One region of the Streptomyces sp. NPDC020362 genome, then DNA from elsewhere that is predicted to be linked to it. Evidence: riboswitches for the same ligand, from Rfam matches in the RefSeq annotation. Region 1 holds a riboswitch; each other region holds the start of a gene.
What was found. A riboswitch is a leader RNA that binds a small molecule or an ion and turns the genes downstream of it on or off. The one in region 1 is predicted to bind thiamine pyrophosphate.

Region 1 (4,273 bases):
CTTCAGGTGCTCCAGCTCCTCGGCGGCCTCCATGCCCTTGTCGCGCAGCTGGACGATGTCGACACCGCCGGCCAGGACCGCGTCCAGGAACTCGGGGAGATCGCCCTGCCGGGTGCGGGCGTCCGTGCAGAGGTACAGGCGGGCGCCGGCGAACCTGCTGCGGGCGGTGTCGGACATGGGTGGATCCCCCCGTGGTCGGTGTCCATGGGCGTGCGAGGGGTGGCGTACGGACCGTGGCCGGTACGCCACCCGTGGTGCGGGTCGGCTCAGACGGCGAGCGCCTGGGCGCGGCGCTTCACCTCCGTGCCGCGATTCTCGCTCAGTGCCTGCGCGGGGGTGCCGGGCAGGGTCGGGTCGGGGGTGAAGAGCCACTCGATCATCTCTTCAACCGTGAAGCCGTCGTCCCTCAGGAGCGTCAGGGTCCCGGACAGGCCCTTGACGACCTTGTCCCCGTCGATGAAGGCGGCGGGGACGTGCAGCGCCCTGTTCTCGCCTCGGCGTACGGCGACGAGCTGGCCCTCCTTGACCAGCTGCCGCACACGCGTCACCTCGACGCCGAGCTGTTCGGCGATGTCGGGGAGGGTGAGCCAGGCGGGGACGAGAGCATCGATCTTTGCGTCAATCTCGGTCACGGAACCTAGCCTGCCATCCGCCACTGACAGTCGGAAGTCAGGCCGGTCCACGTGGCGCTGCGCGGGTGGTGCCGGGCGCGGCGAGGAAGAGCCGGAATCGGGGCCGGAACGGGGCCGCCGAGCGGCTGCGGCACCGTTGTGGCTGGTCACGCAATTCCCCGCGCCCCTTCAGGGCGCTGCCCCCTGGGGCGCTCGTCAGTCGGCCGTGGCGTCCTTCAAGGGGCGGGCCGGGTCGGCCAGGGTGTCCGCGTCCATGCGGCGGCCCGCCTCGATCAGGCGCCGCCCCTGGGCCAGGTCGCGCGGCCTGCCGACGGCCAGCAGGGCCACCAGCCGGTCCTCGCGCAGCCAGCAGACGGTCCAGGCCGGGCCGGCCGGGTCGCCGCGCCACACCAGGCGGTCGGCCGCGGGATGGTGCCCTGCGTACTGGACGAACCGGCCGAACTGCTCGGACCAGAAGTACGGCACCGGGTCGTAGACCGTCGGGGTCCCGCCCAGGATGTTCGCGGCGACCGTGCGCGGCCCCTGCAGGGCGTTGTCCCAGTGGTGGACCAGCAGCCGGGCGCCGTACCGGGCGGAGGGGAAGGAGGCGCAGTCGCCGACGGCGTACACGTCCTCGGCCGAGGTGCGCAGGTGGGCGTCGGCCGCGACCTCGCCGTGGGCGCCCAGCTCGATGCCGGAGCCGGCCAGCCAGGCGGTGGCCGGGCGCGCGCCGATGCCGACCACGACGGCGCCCGCGGGCAGCCGGGTGCCGTCGGCGAGCACCACGGTGCCGGGCTCGATGCGCTCCACGCGCGCGTGGGTGCGCAGCTCGGCGCCGCTGTCGGCGTACCAGGCGGTCATGGAGGCGGCGACCTCGGCGGGCAGCGCGCCGGCCAGCGGGCGGCCGGCGGCCTCGACGACCGTCACCGCACAGCCCGCCTCCCGGGCCGCCGTGGCGAACTCGGCGCCGATCCAGCCGGCGCCGACGACCACGATGTCGTGCTGCCGGGCGAGCACAGGCCTAAGCCGTTCGGCGTCGTCCAGGGTGCGCAGCAGGTGCACACCGGGCACGCCCTCGGTGCCCGGCAGCCGAATCGGTTCGGCGCCGGTGGCGAGGACCAGGACGTCGTAGCGCACGGGCCCTGCCCCGGTGTCCAGCTCGTGGTCGCCGGGACGCACGCCCAGCACCTCGCAGCCGAGGCGCAGTTCGATGCCGAGCGAGTCGAAGTCGACGTCGAAGGCCGAGCCCTCGGACGTGCCGAGCAGCACGGCCTTGGACAGCGGCGGCCGGTCGTAGGGCTGGTGGGGCTCGGCGCCGATCAGGGTCACGGTGCCCGTGTGGCCCTGTTCCCGCAGGGCCACCGCGGTCTGCACCCCGGCCATGCCCGCGCCCACGACGACCACGCGCCGCCCCTGTGCCGTGCCCTGGTGTGGTGTCTGCTCGCTCACCCGATCACCATAGACAACTGACAAATAGTCAGTCAGCGGGCGTGCTCAGTGACCTGTTGCACACCACTCTTGGCGGTGCCGGCCGCACCGCCGCCGGGCTGCGACCTGCGGCTCCGTCCGCCCCGGGGGCCGGGACCGGTCCCCCCGGCGAGCGGGCCACGGGCCGGGGCTCCCTTACGGGTGACGAGCGCTGCGGGCTAGGGTGGCCCCCGTACAAGCACTCGCGGGAGCCCGGACGCACCGGGCTGAGAGGGAGGCTGGCGGCCTCCGACCGTACGAACCTGATCCGGGTCATGCCGGCGAAGGGAGGGGCTGGACGCCCATGTCGTCACGTACGTCCGACGTCCTCGTCATCGGGGGCGGAATCATCGGCCTGGTCACGGCCTGGCGTGCCGCGCAGCGCGGGCTCGCCACGGCCGTGGTGGACCCCGAGCCCGGCGGCGGGGCCGCGCGGGTCGCGGCGGGGATGCTGGCCGCGGTCACCGAACTGCACTACGGCGAGGAGACGCTGCTCGCCCTCAATCTGGAATCGGCCCGCCGCTATCCGGACTTCGCGGCCGAGCTGACCGAGCTGACCGGCCACGACCTCGGGTACCGCCGCTGCGGCACGCTCGCCGTGGCCCTGGACGCCGACGACCGCGCCCATCTGCGTGAGCTGCACGATCTGCAGCAGCGCTCGGGGCTGGAGTCGGAATGGCTGTCCGGGCGGGAGTGCCGGCGCCTGGAGCCGATGCTCGCGCCCGGGGTACGCGGCGGGCTCCGGGTCGACGGCGACCACCAGATCGATCCGCGGCGGCTGGCATCGGCCCTGGTGGCCGCGTGCGAGCGGGCCGGGGTGGCGTTCCACCGGTCGTGGGCCGAGCGGCTCGACATCGCAGGGGACCGCGCCGTCGGCGTCACCACGGCGGACGGCACCGGGCTCGGCGCGGCGCAGGTCGTGCTCGCGGGCGGGAGCCTGAGCGGGCGCCTGACGGGCGTCCCCGAGGCCGTGCTGCCGCCGGTGCGGCCGGTGAAGGGTCAGGTGCTGCGGCTGACCGTGCCCCCGCGGTACGCGCCGTTCCTGAGCCGTACCGTGCGGGCCGTGGTGCGCGGCAGCCATGTCTACCTGGTGCCCCGGGAGAACGGCGAGCTGGTCGTCGGCGCGACCAGCGAGGAGCTGGGCTGGGACACCACGGTGACCGCGGGGGGCGTGTACGAGCTGCTGCGCGACGCCCATGAGCTGGTGCCGGGCATCACCGAGCTGCCCCTGACCGAGACCCGGGCGGGACTGCGCCCGGGCTCCCCCGACAACGCGCCGCTGCTCGGCCCGTCCGGCCTGGACGGGCTGCTGCTGGCCACCGGGCACTACCGCAACGGTGTGCTGCTCACGCCGGTCACCGGGGACGTGATGGCTCAGCTGCTGACCGGCGGGGAGCTGCCCGAGCAGGCCCGTCCGTTCACTCCCGGGCGCTTCTGCGCCGCACCCGCCGACCGGACCGCCCCCATGGAGCAGCCCGCATGACCGTCTCCGTCACGATCTCCGTCAACGGGGAGCACCGGCAGGTCGCCCCGGGCATCGCGCTGGACGTCCTCGTCAGGACCCTCACCGTGGCGCCCTCCGGCGTCGCGGCCGCCGTCAACGAAACCGTCGTCCCGCGCGCGCAGTGGCCGCTCACCTCCCTCTCCGAGGGAGACCGCGTGGAAATCCTCACCGCAGTGCAAGGAGGCTGAACCATGGCCGACGATCCCTTCGTCCTCGGCGGCCTGCCCTTCGGCTCCCGGCTGATCATGGGTACGGGCGGTGCGCCGAGCCTGGACGTCCTGGAGCGGGCGCTGGTCGCCTCCGGCACCGAGCTGACCACCGTGGCGATGCGGCGGGTCAATCCCGAGGTGCACGGCTCGGTGCTGTCGGTGCTGGAGAAGCTGGGCATCCGGGTGCTGCCGAACACGGCGGGCTGTTTCACCGCCGGGGAGGCCGTGCTGACCGCCCGGCTGGCCCGGGAGGCGCTGGGCACGGACCTGATCAAGCTGGAGGTCATCGCCGACGAGCGGACGCTGCTGCCGGATCCGGTGGAGCTGCTGGATGCGGCGGAGACGCTGGTCGACGACGGTTTCACGGTGCTGCCGTACACCAACGACGATCCCGTGCTCGCCCGGAAACTGGAGGACGTGGGCTGTGCGGCGGTGATGCCGCTGGGCTCGCCGATCGGCTCCGGTCTGGGCATCCGCAATCC
Region 2 (4,273 bases), on a different contig from region 1:
CGGCCCCTTCGGCTTCTGCACCATGCCCTCCTCGATCTCCGCCCGGCTGCCCCCGTGTTCGCACCGGATGTCCTGCGAGACCGGCTCTGACACGCAGCTGTGGACCTCTGTGGAGCGGCGACGGTCTGACAAGAACGCCACCCGGGACAGCTGTCGCGCCGTCCCGGGTCAGCGCCTTGCGAGCCGCGTATCAGTCGGCGATCGGCAGATACACCCGGTTTCCCGCCTCGGCGAACTCCTTCGACTTCTGGAGCATCCCCTCCGCGATCTCGTCCTGCGACGCCCCCTCGGACGCCGCGCCCCCGAACCGCTCCGTGATGCTTTGGCTGATCTTCATGCTGCAGAACTTCGGCCCGCACATGGAGCAGAAGTGGGCCGTCTTGGCGGGCTCGGCCGGCAGCGTCTCGTCGTGGAACTCCCGTGCCGTGTCGGGGTCCAGCGCGAGGTTGAACTGGTCCTCCCACCGGAACTCGAAGCGGGCGTCGGACAGCGCGTCGTCCCACTCCTGCGCACCCGGGTGCCCCTTGGCGAGGTCGGCTGCGTGGGCCGCGATCTTGTAGGTGATGACGCCGGTCTTGACGTCGTCACGGTTGGGCAGGCCCAAGTGCTCCTTGGGAGTGACGTAGCAGAGCATCGCCGTGCCCCACCAGGCGATCATCGCGGCACCGATGCCGGAGGTGATGTGGTCGTACGCCGGCGCGACGTCCGTGGTCAGCGGGCCGAGCGTATAGAACGGAGCTTCATCGCAGATCTCCTGCTGAAGGTCGATGTTCTCCTTGATCTTGTGCATCGGGACGTGACCGGGGCCCTCGATCATCGTCTGTACGTTGAAACGCTTGGCGATCTGGTTGAGTTCCCCGAGGGTGCGCAACTCCGCGAACTGCGCCGCGTCGTTGGCGTCCGCGATCGAGCCCGGCCTGAGGCCGTCGCCCAGCGAGTACGTGACGTCGTAGGCGGCGAGGATCTCGCAGAGTTCCTCGAAGTTCTCGTACAGGAACGACTCCTTGTGGTGCGCCAGGCACCAGGCCGCCATGATCGAGCCGCCGCGCGAGACGATGCCGGTCTTGCGGTTGGCGGTGAGCGGGACGTACGGCAGGCGCACGCCCGCGTGGACGGTCATGTAGTCCACGCCCTGCTCTGCCTGTTCGAGGACCGTGTCCTTGTAGATCTCCCAGGTCAGTTCCTCGGCCTTGCCGTCGACCTTCTCCAGCGCCTGGTAGAGCGGCACCGTGCCGATGGGGACGGGGGAGTTGCGCAGCACCCACTCGCGGGTGGTGTGGATGTTGCGGCCGGTGGAGAGGTCCATCACCGTGTCGGCGCCCCAGCGGGTCGCCCAGGTCATCTTCTCCACCTCCTCCTCGATGGAGGACGTCACGGCGGAGTTGCCGATGTTGGCGTTGACCTTCACCAGGAACCGCTTGCCGATGATCATCGGCTCGATCTCCGGGTGATTGACGTTGGCCGGCAGGACCGCGCGGCCCGCCGCGATCTCCTCGCGGACCACCTCGGGCGAGACGTTCTCCCGCAGGGCCACGAACTCCATCTCCGGCGTGATCTCGCCCCGGCGGGCGTAGGCGAGCTGCGTGACCGCCTCGCCGTCACGGCCGCGACGCGGCTGGCGCGGACGTCCCGGGAAGACCGCGTCCAGGTTGCGCAGCCCGCCTCGCGGCGAGGTGTGCTTGATCCCGTCGTCCTCGGGACGGACGGGACGGCCGGCGTACTCCTCGGTGTCGCCGCGGGCGATGATCCAGTTCTCCCGCAGGGGCTGCAGGCCCCTGCGGACGTCGGTGTCGACGAGTGGATCGGTGTACGGGCCCGAAGTGTCATACAGCGTGACCGACTTCCCGTTGGTGAGGTGCACCTGGCGGACCGGCACGCGCAGGTCGGGGCGGGTGCCCTCGACGTACGCCTTGTGCCAGCCGATGGACTTCCCGGCCTCCTGGGACTTCTCGTCCTGGGCGGAGGCAGGCGTGCGTGCGTCCTTGTTGGTCATGAGACCTACTCCCTACGCCGGCATTACCCGGTAACAGGTTCGGCGGTCGACGCAGCGGTTTCCGTCTGCCGATGTTTCCCGTGAAAGTTCGTTCCACGTGAAACATCGCGAATACGGAGGTCAGCGCCCTCTCAGCCCGGTGCTCCGAGCTCCCGCGTGTGCAAAGGTGCCTCCACGCTAGCGTCAATTCGGGCGCGGTGAACAGGGGGCCCCTGTCGTTCTTGCGATGATCTGGCGGTGACCACGACGGAGCAGTACCCGTACCCGCCTCCTGAGCCGCCGCGCCGGGGCGGCTCAGGAGAGGGCGGCGGACACGGCCATGACGGCCACGCGACCGGTGACGGACACGGCCAGGACACCAGGGCGGCGCACGGGCACGGACACCCGCACGCCCCGGGGCCGAGCGGCGGCCACGGCCATGGCCACTCGCACGGGCACAGCCACAGCCATGGACCCGCCACGCCTGTCTCCAAGCATCTGCGCAAGGTCATCGCGGCGATCCTGATCCCGTTCACCGCGGCGGTCGTCGTCGGCCTGGCGGTGCTCTGGCCCGGGGGAGCGCCGCCGCACGAGCGCACCGGCGTCGGCTTCGACCGCCAGACGCAGCGGGCCACGGTCGCCCAGGTGGTCGAGGTGAGCTGCAAGTCGGTGAACGCCTCGGGGGGCTCCTCGGCCGGCGACCCCTCCACCGCCGAGGGCAACTCGGCGCAGCAGGAGGCGAAGGGCACCTGCAAGAAGGCGATGGTCCGGGTCGACACCGGCAAGGACAAGGGCCGTACCTTCACCGAGATCGTGCAGCCGGACCAGTCGCGGCAGCTGCACCAGGGCGAGAAGGTCGTGGTCGCCTACGAGCCCTCGGCGCCGAAGGACCTGCAGTACTCCGTCACGGATGTGGACCGGAAGTTCCCGATGGCACTGCTGGCGGGGATCTTCGCGCTCGCCGTCGTGGTGGTGGGCCGGATGCGCGGTGTCATGGCGCTGGTCGCCCTGGCCGTGAGTTTCATGGTGCTCACGTTCTTCATCCTGCCCGCAATCCTGCAGGGCTCGAACCCGCTGCTGGTGGCCGTCGTCGGGTCGAGCGCGATCATGCTCATCGCGCTCTACATGTGCCACGGGCTGTCGGCTCGCACGTCGGTCGCGGTGCTCGGCACGCTGGTCTCCCTGCTGCTGATCGGCATTCTCGGCTCGGAGTTCATCGATTGGGCCGCGCTCACCGGCAACACGGACGACAACACCGGTCTGATCCACGGTCTGTATCCGTCGATCGACATGAGCGGTCTGCTCCTGGCCGGCGTCATCATCGGTTCGCTGGGCGTCCTGGACGATGTGACAGTGACCCAGACGTCGGCGGTCTGGGAGCTTCACGAGGCCAACCCGGCGATGGGCTGGCGCGGGTTGTACCGGGCGGGCATCCGCATCGGCCGCGACCACATCGCGTCAGTGGTCAACACCCTGGTCCTCGCCTACGCCGGTGCCGCGCTGCCGCTGCTGCTACTGTTCTCGATCGCGCAGAGCAGCGTGGGCACCGTGGCCAACAGCGAACTGGTGGCCGAGGAGATCGTGCGCACGCTGGTGGGGTCGATCGGCCTGGTGGCCTCGGTCCCGGTCACCACCGCGCTCGCCGCCCTGGTGGTCTCGGCCGACCGGCCCGGACCGGGCACGGCCCCCGCAGGGGCCCAGCTCGCCCCGGCGCGCGGCGGCAGGGGCCGGCGCCGGAAGCGGTGACCCGGACCCAACCCCGGGAACCCACAGGAGAAGCGTTCCTGCACGGTCTCAGGCGGCCATACGGAGCGCCCGGCGCCCCGTTGCCGTGGCCTCTTCAGCCTGCGCTCTGTTCCTCGGCCAGAATCCTGTCCAGGGCCTCGTCGAGATGCGCGTCGAAGTCGGCCAGCGCACCCTCCTGGCCGAGCGGCACCAGCTTGTCCGTACGGTCCAGGAAGGCCACGAGCGGCGGCGCCGAGGAGCGGAACAGGGCCTGGTCGCCCCCGACCTGAAGCCGGATCAGCACCTCGCCCAGCAGCTCGGAGTCGGCGGGTGCAATGTGCACGTCCCCCTCGCCGCACGGCCGCCCCACCCCGTCGATCAGCAGCTCACGACCGAAGGCCCAGGTCACCGGGGCGTCACCGGGCAGATGGAAGGTCAGCCGCACGGCATAGGGATCACAGGTCTCGTACCGCAACTCCACCGGAATGCGGAAGGAGAGCTCCTCCGACACGAGAAAGCTCATCATGACCTCTGCCTGTACGGATTCGCGCATCGCCTACCCCGTCGTATGACATT
Region 3 (4,273 bases), on a different contig from region 1:
CCGATCAGCAGAGGGCGTCGTTACACGTTTTCGCGTAAGACCGAGCAGCACTTGACGGCACCTGTTGACGGCAACATGGGTGCACGCCGCCGTATCCCGAGAGGCGCCTGCGCGCGCTACACGCCGAGGCTCGGCCCAGAACGTCCGGCTCGTCGGTCAGCAGAGAGAACTCCTCAAGAGGTGGTCCGCCACCAGGAGGCGCCGACGCCAATGTCGGCACGGCTGATGGCAACACCCACGGACGGCGACGGCCCGCGGCAGCTCGTCGCGGGGGTGACGGAGAGCTGCGGGGCCAGTCCGCTGGAGGTGTGCCCGCATCCTCTGAGTCCCCGGTGACCGAGGCGTCAGAATCTAGCGATGGATGAGTATGCGTGGCCCACGGGCCGTAAAGCGCCGGCCGCGGACGCGGTGCTGGAAAGCTGGCCGGCAACCGTCGCGACGCTGCCCGTAGGAAGCCGGATCACCGGCGAGGTCATCGGTCGCCAGCCCTTCGGGATCTTCATACATATAGATGGCGTGCCGAACGCCATAGCGCTGGCGGAGATCACGTCCATGCCGCAGGGGATGGACCTCCCGGCCCTCGGGACCTTCGTCAGCGGTGAGGTCTTCTGGCACGCGCACAACCGCCAGGTCAGAGTCCGGCTCGACGAGTGGCTGGCAGCCGACGAGTGATCGCCCCTGGGCCGTCTCTGGGCCGTCCGAAGCCGCTCAGCAGCGACCGGTGACGCCTACTAACGACAGTCGTAGCGAGCGACTCCCGCAGGTCACCCAATTGGATCTGCGACACTGATACAGCCATGCCTAAGCCCGGAGAACTCACTTTCGTCGCCCCGCGCGGAGCCAAGAAGCCGCCGCGGCACCTTGCCGACCTCACGCCTGCCGAGCGCAAGGAAGCGGTGGCCGAGATCGGCGAGAAGCCGTTCCGTGCCAAGCAGCTCTCGCAGCACTACTTCGCGCGGTACGCGCACGACCCCGAGCAGTGGACCGACATCCCGGCCGGCTCGCGGGACAGGCTGCGCGAGGCGCTGTTCCCGGAGCTGATGTCCGTCGTCCGGCATCTGTCGACCGACCAGGGCACGACGCGCAAGACGCTGTGGCGGCTGTTCGACGGCACGCTCGTCGAGTCCGTGCTGATGCGCTACCCGGACCGGGTGACCATGTGCATCAGCTCACAGGCCGGGTGCGGGATGAACTGCCCGTTCTGCGCGACGGGGCAGGCGGGGCTCGACCGTAATCTGTCGACCGCGGAGATCGTCCATCAGATCGTGGACGGGATGCGGGCGCTGCGTGACGGCGACGTCCCCGGTGGGCCGGCGCGGCTGTCCAACATCGTCTTCATGGGGATGGGCGAGCCGCTCGCCAACTACAAGCGCGTGGTGGGGGCCATCCGCGCGCTCACCGATCCCGCACCGGACGGCCTCGGGCTGTCCCAGCGCGGCATCACCGTGTCGACCGTCGGACTGGTGCCTGCCATCCACCGGTTCGCCGACGAGGGCTTCAAGTGCCGGCTGGCGATCTCCCTGCACGCCCCCGACGACGAGCTGCGCGACACCCTCGTCCCCGTGAACACGCGGTGGAAGGTGCGCGAGGTGCTGGACGCCGGGTTCGAGTACGTCGAGAAGTCCGGGCGCCGCCTGTCCATCGAGTACGCCCTGATCCGGGACATCAACGACCAGGCCTGGCGCGGTGACCGGCTCGGGCGGCTGCTCAGGGGCAAGCCCGTGCACGTCAACCTCATTCCGCTGAACCCGACGCCGGGGTCGAAGTGGACCGCCTCGCGCCCCGAGGACGAGAAGGCGTTCGTGGAGGCGATCGCCGCCCATGGCGTGCCGGTCACCGTCCGGGACACCCGGGGCCAGGAGATCGACGGGGCGTGCGGTCAGCTGGCGGCCACCGAGCGGTAATCTGGCCACGTCAACCACATCTTCATATTCCGACAGGGGAGCGCCACAGCGCTGAGAGTGCGGCAATCGGGCCGCAGACCCTCTGAACCTCGCCCAGGTCATTCTGGGTAGGAAGTTCGGTCTCCACTCATGCTGTTGCGCCCTGCCCGGATCCTTCCCGAAGGACCGGGCGGGGCCGCGTTCTTCCTGGCCAACCCCCAGGAGGACATTCACGTGCACACCAAGACCCTCGTGGCCGCGGCGGTCGGCCTCGGCCTTCTCACCTTGTCCGCGTGCGGATCGACGGACACCAAGAGCGCCACGGACTCCAAGACCGTGACGCTCGTCAGCCACGACTCGTGGAAGGTCTCCAAGAGCGTGCTCAAGGACTTCGAGAAGCAGTCCGGGTACAAGGTGCGGGTCCTGATGGGCGGCGACGCCGGCCAGGCCGTCAACAAGGCGATCCTGACCAAGGACAACCCGCAGGGCGACGTCTTCTTCGGCGTCGACAACACCCTGCTGTCCCGGGCCCTGGACAACGGTCTCTTCCAGCCGTACACGGCGAAGGGCCTCGCGACCGCCGGTGCCGCCTACCAGCTCGACCGGGACAAGCACCGGGTCACGCCCGTCGACTACGGCGACATCTGCGTCAACTACGACAAGGCCTACTTCAGCGAGCACAAGCTGACCCCGCCGCAGACCTTCGCCGACCTCGCCAAGCCCGAGTACAAGAACCTCCTCGTCACCGAGAACGCGGCCACCTCCTCGCCCGGTCTCGGCTTCCTGCTCGGCAGCGCCGCGCAGTACGGGACCGAGAGCGGGGGAGGCTGGCAGGGCTACTGGAAGAAGCTCGAGGCCAACGGCGTCAAGGTCGTCGACGGCTGGGAGCAGGCCTACTACCAGGAGTTCTCCGGTTCGTCCGAGGGCAAGAAGGCTGGTGGCGACCGGCCGCTCGTGGTGTCGTACGCCTCCTCCCCGCCCGCCGAGGTGATCTACGCCAAGAAGCGGCCCAGCACCGCCCCGACCGGCGTCGCGACCGGCACTTGCTTCCGGCAGATCGAGTTCGCCGGGCTGCTGAGCAACGCGAAGAACACCAAGGGCGGCAAGGCGTTCATCGACTTCCTGCTCTCCAAGGAGTTCCAGCAGGACATGCCGCTGAACATGTTCGTGTACCCGGTGGTGAAGGGCGCCGCGGTGCCCGCCGACTTCACCAAGTACGGGCCGGCCGCCAAGAACCCCGAGACCCTCGCCCCCGCCAAGATCGCCGCCAACCGTGACCAGTGGGTCAAGTCGTGGACGTCGCTCGTACTGAAGTAGGGGCCGAGCCAGCGGACGAGGCGGCGGCCGGCGCAGCGGACGAGGCGGCGGCCAGGAGGCGGCGCGGGAGCGCGGCGCGGCTCGGGCTCATGGCCCTGCCCGTCGCGTTCTTCGCCGTGTTCTTCGCCTGGCCCGTCGCCGCGATCGTCGCGCGCGGGCTCAAGGTGGACGGTGTCTGGCAGTTCGGGCGGATGACGGACGTCGTCACCCAGCCGGACATCCGGCACGTGCTGTGGTTCACCACCTGGCAGGCGCTCGCCTCCACCGCCTTCACGCTGTTGCTCGCCCTGCCCGCCGCCTATGTCTTCGCCCGCCTCGACTTCCCCGGCAAGCAGGTGCTGCGGGCCGTCGTCACGGTCCCGTTCGTACTGCCGACCGTCGTCGTCGGCACCGCCTTCCTGGCGCTGGTCGGGCGTGGCGGACTGCTGGACGAGCTGTGGGGCGTGCGGCTGGACACCACGGTGTGGGCGATCCTGCTGGCGCACGTCTTCTTCAACTACGCCGTCGTCGTGCGCACGGTCGGCGGACTGTGGGCCCAGCTCGACCCCCGGCAGGAACAGGCCGCCCGGATGCTCGGTGCATCGTCCCTGCGGGCCTGGCGGAAGATCACCCTGCCGGCCCTCGCGCCCGCCGTGGCCGCCGCCGCACTGATGGTGTTCCTGTTCACCTTCACCTCCTTCGGTGTGGTGCAGATCCTCGGCGGGCCCACCTTCTCCACCCTCGAAGTGGAGATCTACCGGCAGACCTCCGAGGTGTTCGACCTGTCCACGGCCGCCGTGCTCACCCTCGTCCAGTTCGTCGCGGTGGGCGCGATCCTCGCCGTGCACGCCTGGACGGTACGGCGGCGGGAGACCGCCCTGCGCCTGGTGGACGCCTCGGTCACGGCCCGCCGGCCGCGCGGGGCCGGGCAGTGGGTGCTGCTCGCCTCGGTCCTCGTCACCATCGCCCTGCTCCTGGTCCTGCCGCTCGCCGTGCTCGTACGGCGCTCCCTCGACGCGCCCGGTCTCGGCTACTACCGGGCGCTGACGAACGCGGACGGCGGCACGTTCCTCGTGGCACCGCTGCACGCCGTG

Region 2: linked by a shared signal. The riboswitch ahead of thiC (phosphomethylpyrimidine synthase ThiC) and the one ahead of thiO (glycine oxidase ThiO) in region 1 are both predicted to bind thiamine pyrophosphate.
Region 3: linked by a shared signal. The riboswitch ahead of AB0H32_RS03450 (thiamine ABC transporter substrate-binding protein) and the one ahead of thiO (glycine oxidase ThiO) in region 1 are both predicted to bind thiamine pyrophosphate.

Annotation. Positions count from the first base shown of each region.
Region 1 covers NZ_JBFAET010000158.1:11,171-15,443, forward strand. The annotation lists gene thiE (thiamine phosphate synthase) at 1-177, opposite strand, end outside; gene AB0H32_RS36035 (Rv2175c family DNA-binding protein) at 267-632, opposite strand; gene AB0H32_RS36040 (FAD-dependent oxidoreductase) at 828-2,060, opposite strand; TPP riboswitch at 2,274-2,385, shown strand; gene thiO (glycine oxidase ThiO) at 2,383-3,561, shown strand; gene thiS (sulfur carrier protein ThiS) at 3,558-3,770, shown strand; gene AB0H32_RS36055 (thiazole synthase) at 3,774-4,273, shown strand, end outside.
Region 2 covers NZ_JBFAET010000010.1:88,235-92,507, forward strand. The annotation lists gene thiC (phosphomethylpyrimidine synthase ThiC) at 191-1,993, opposite strand; TPP riboswitch at 1,986-2,159, opposite strand; gene AB0H32_RS07210 (YibE/F family protein) at 2,231-3,718, shown strand; gene AB0H32_RS07215 (SsgA family sporulation/cell division regulator) at 3,813-4,250, opposite strand.
Region 3 covers NZ_JBFAET010000004.1:138,221-142,493, forward strand. The annotation lists gene AB0H32_RS03440 (hypothetical protein) at 358-672, shown strand; gene rlmN (23S rRNA (adenine(2503)-C(2))-methyltransferase RlmN) at 798-1,904, shown strand; TPP riboswitch at 1,929-2,036, shown strand; gene AB0H32_RS03450 (thiamine ABC transporter substrate-binding protein) at 2,118-3,200, shown strand; gene AB0H32_RS03455 (iron ABC transporter permease) at 3,290-4,273, shown strand, end outside.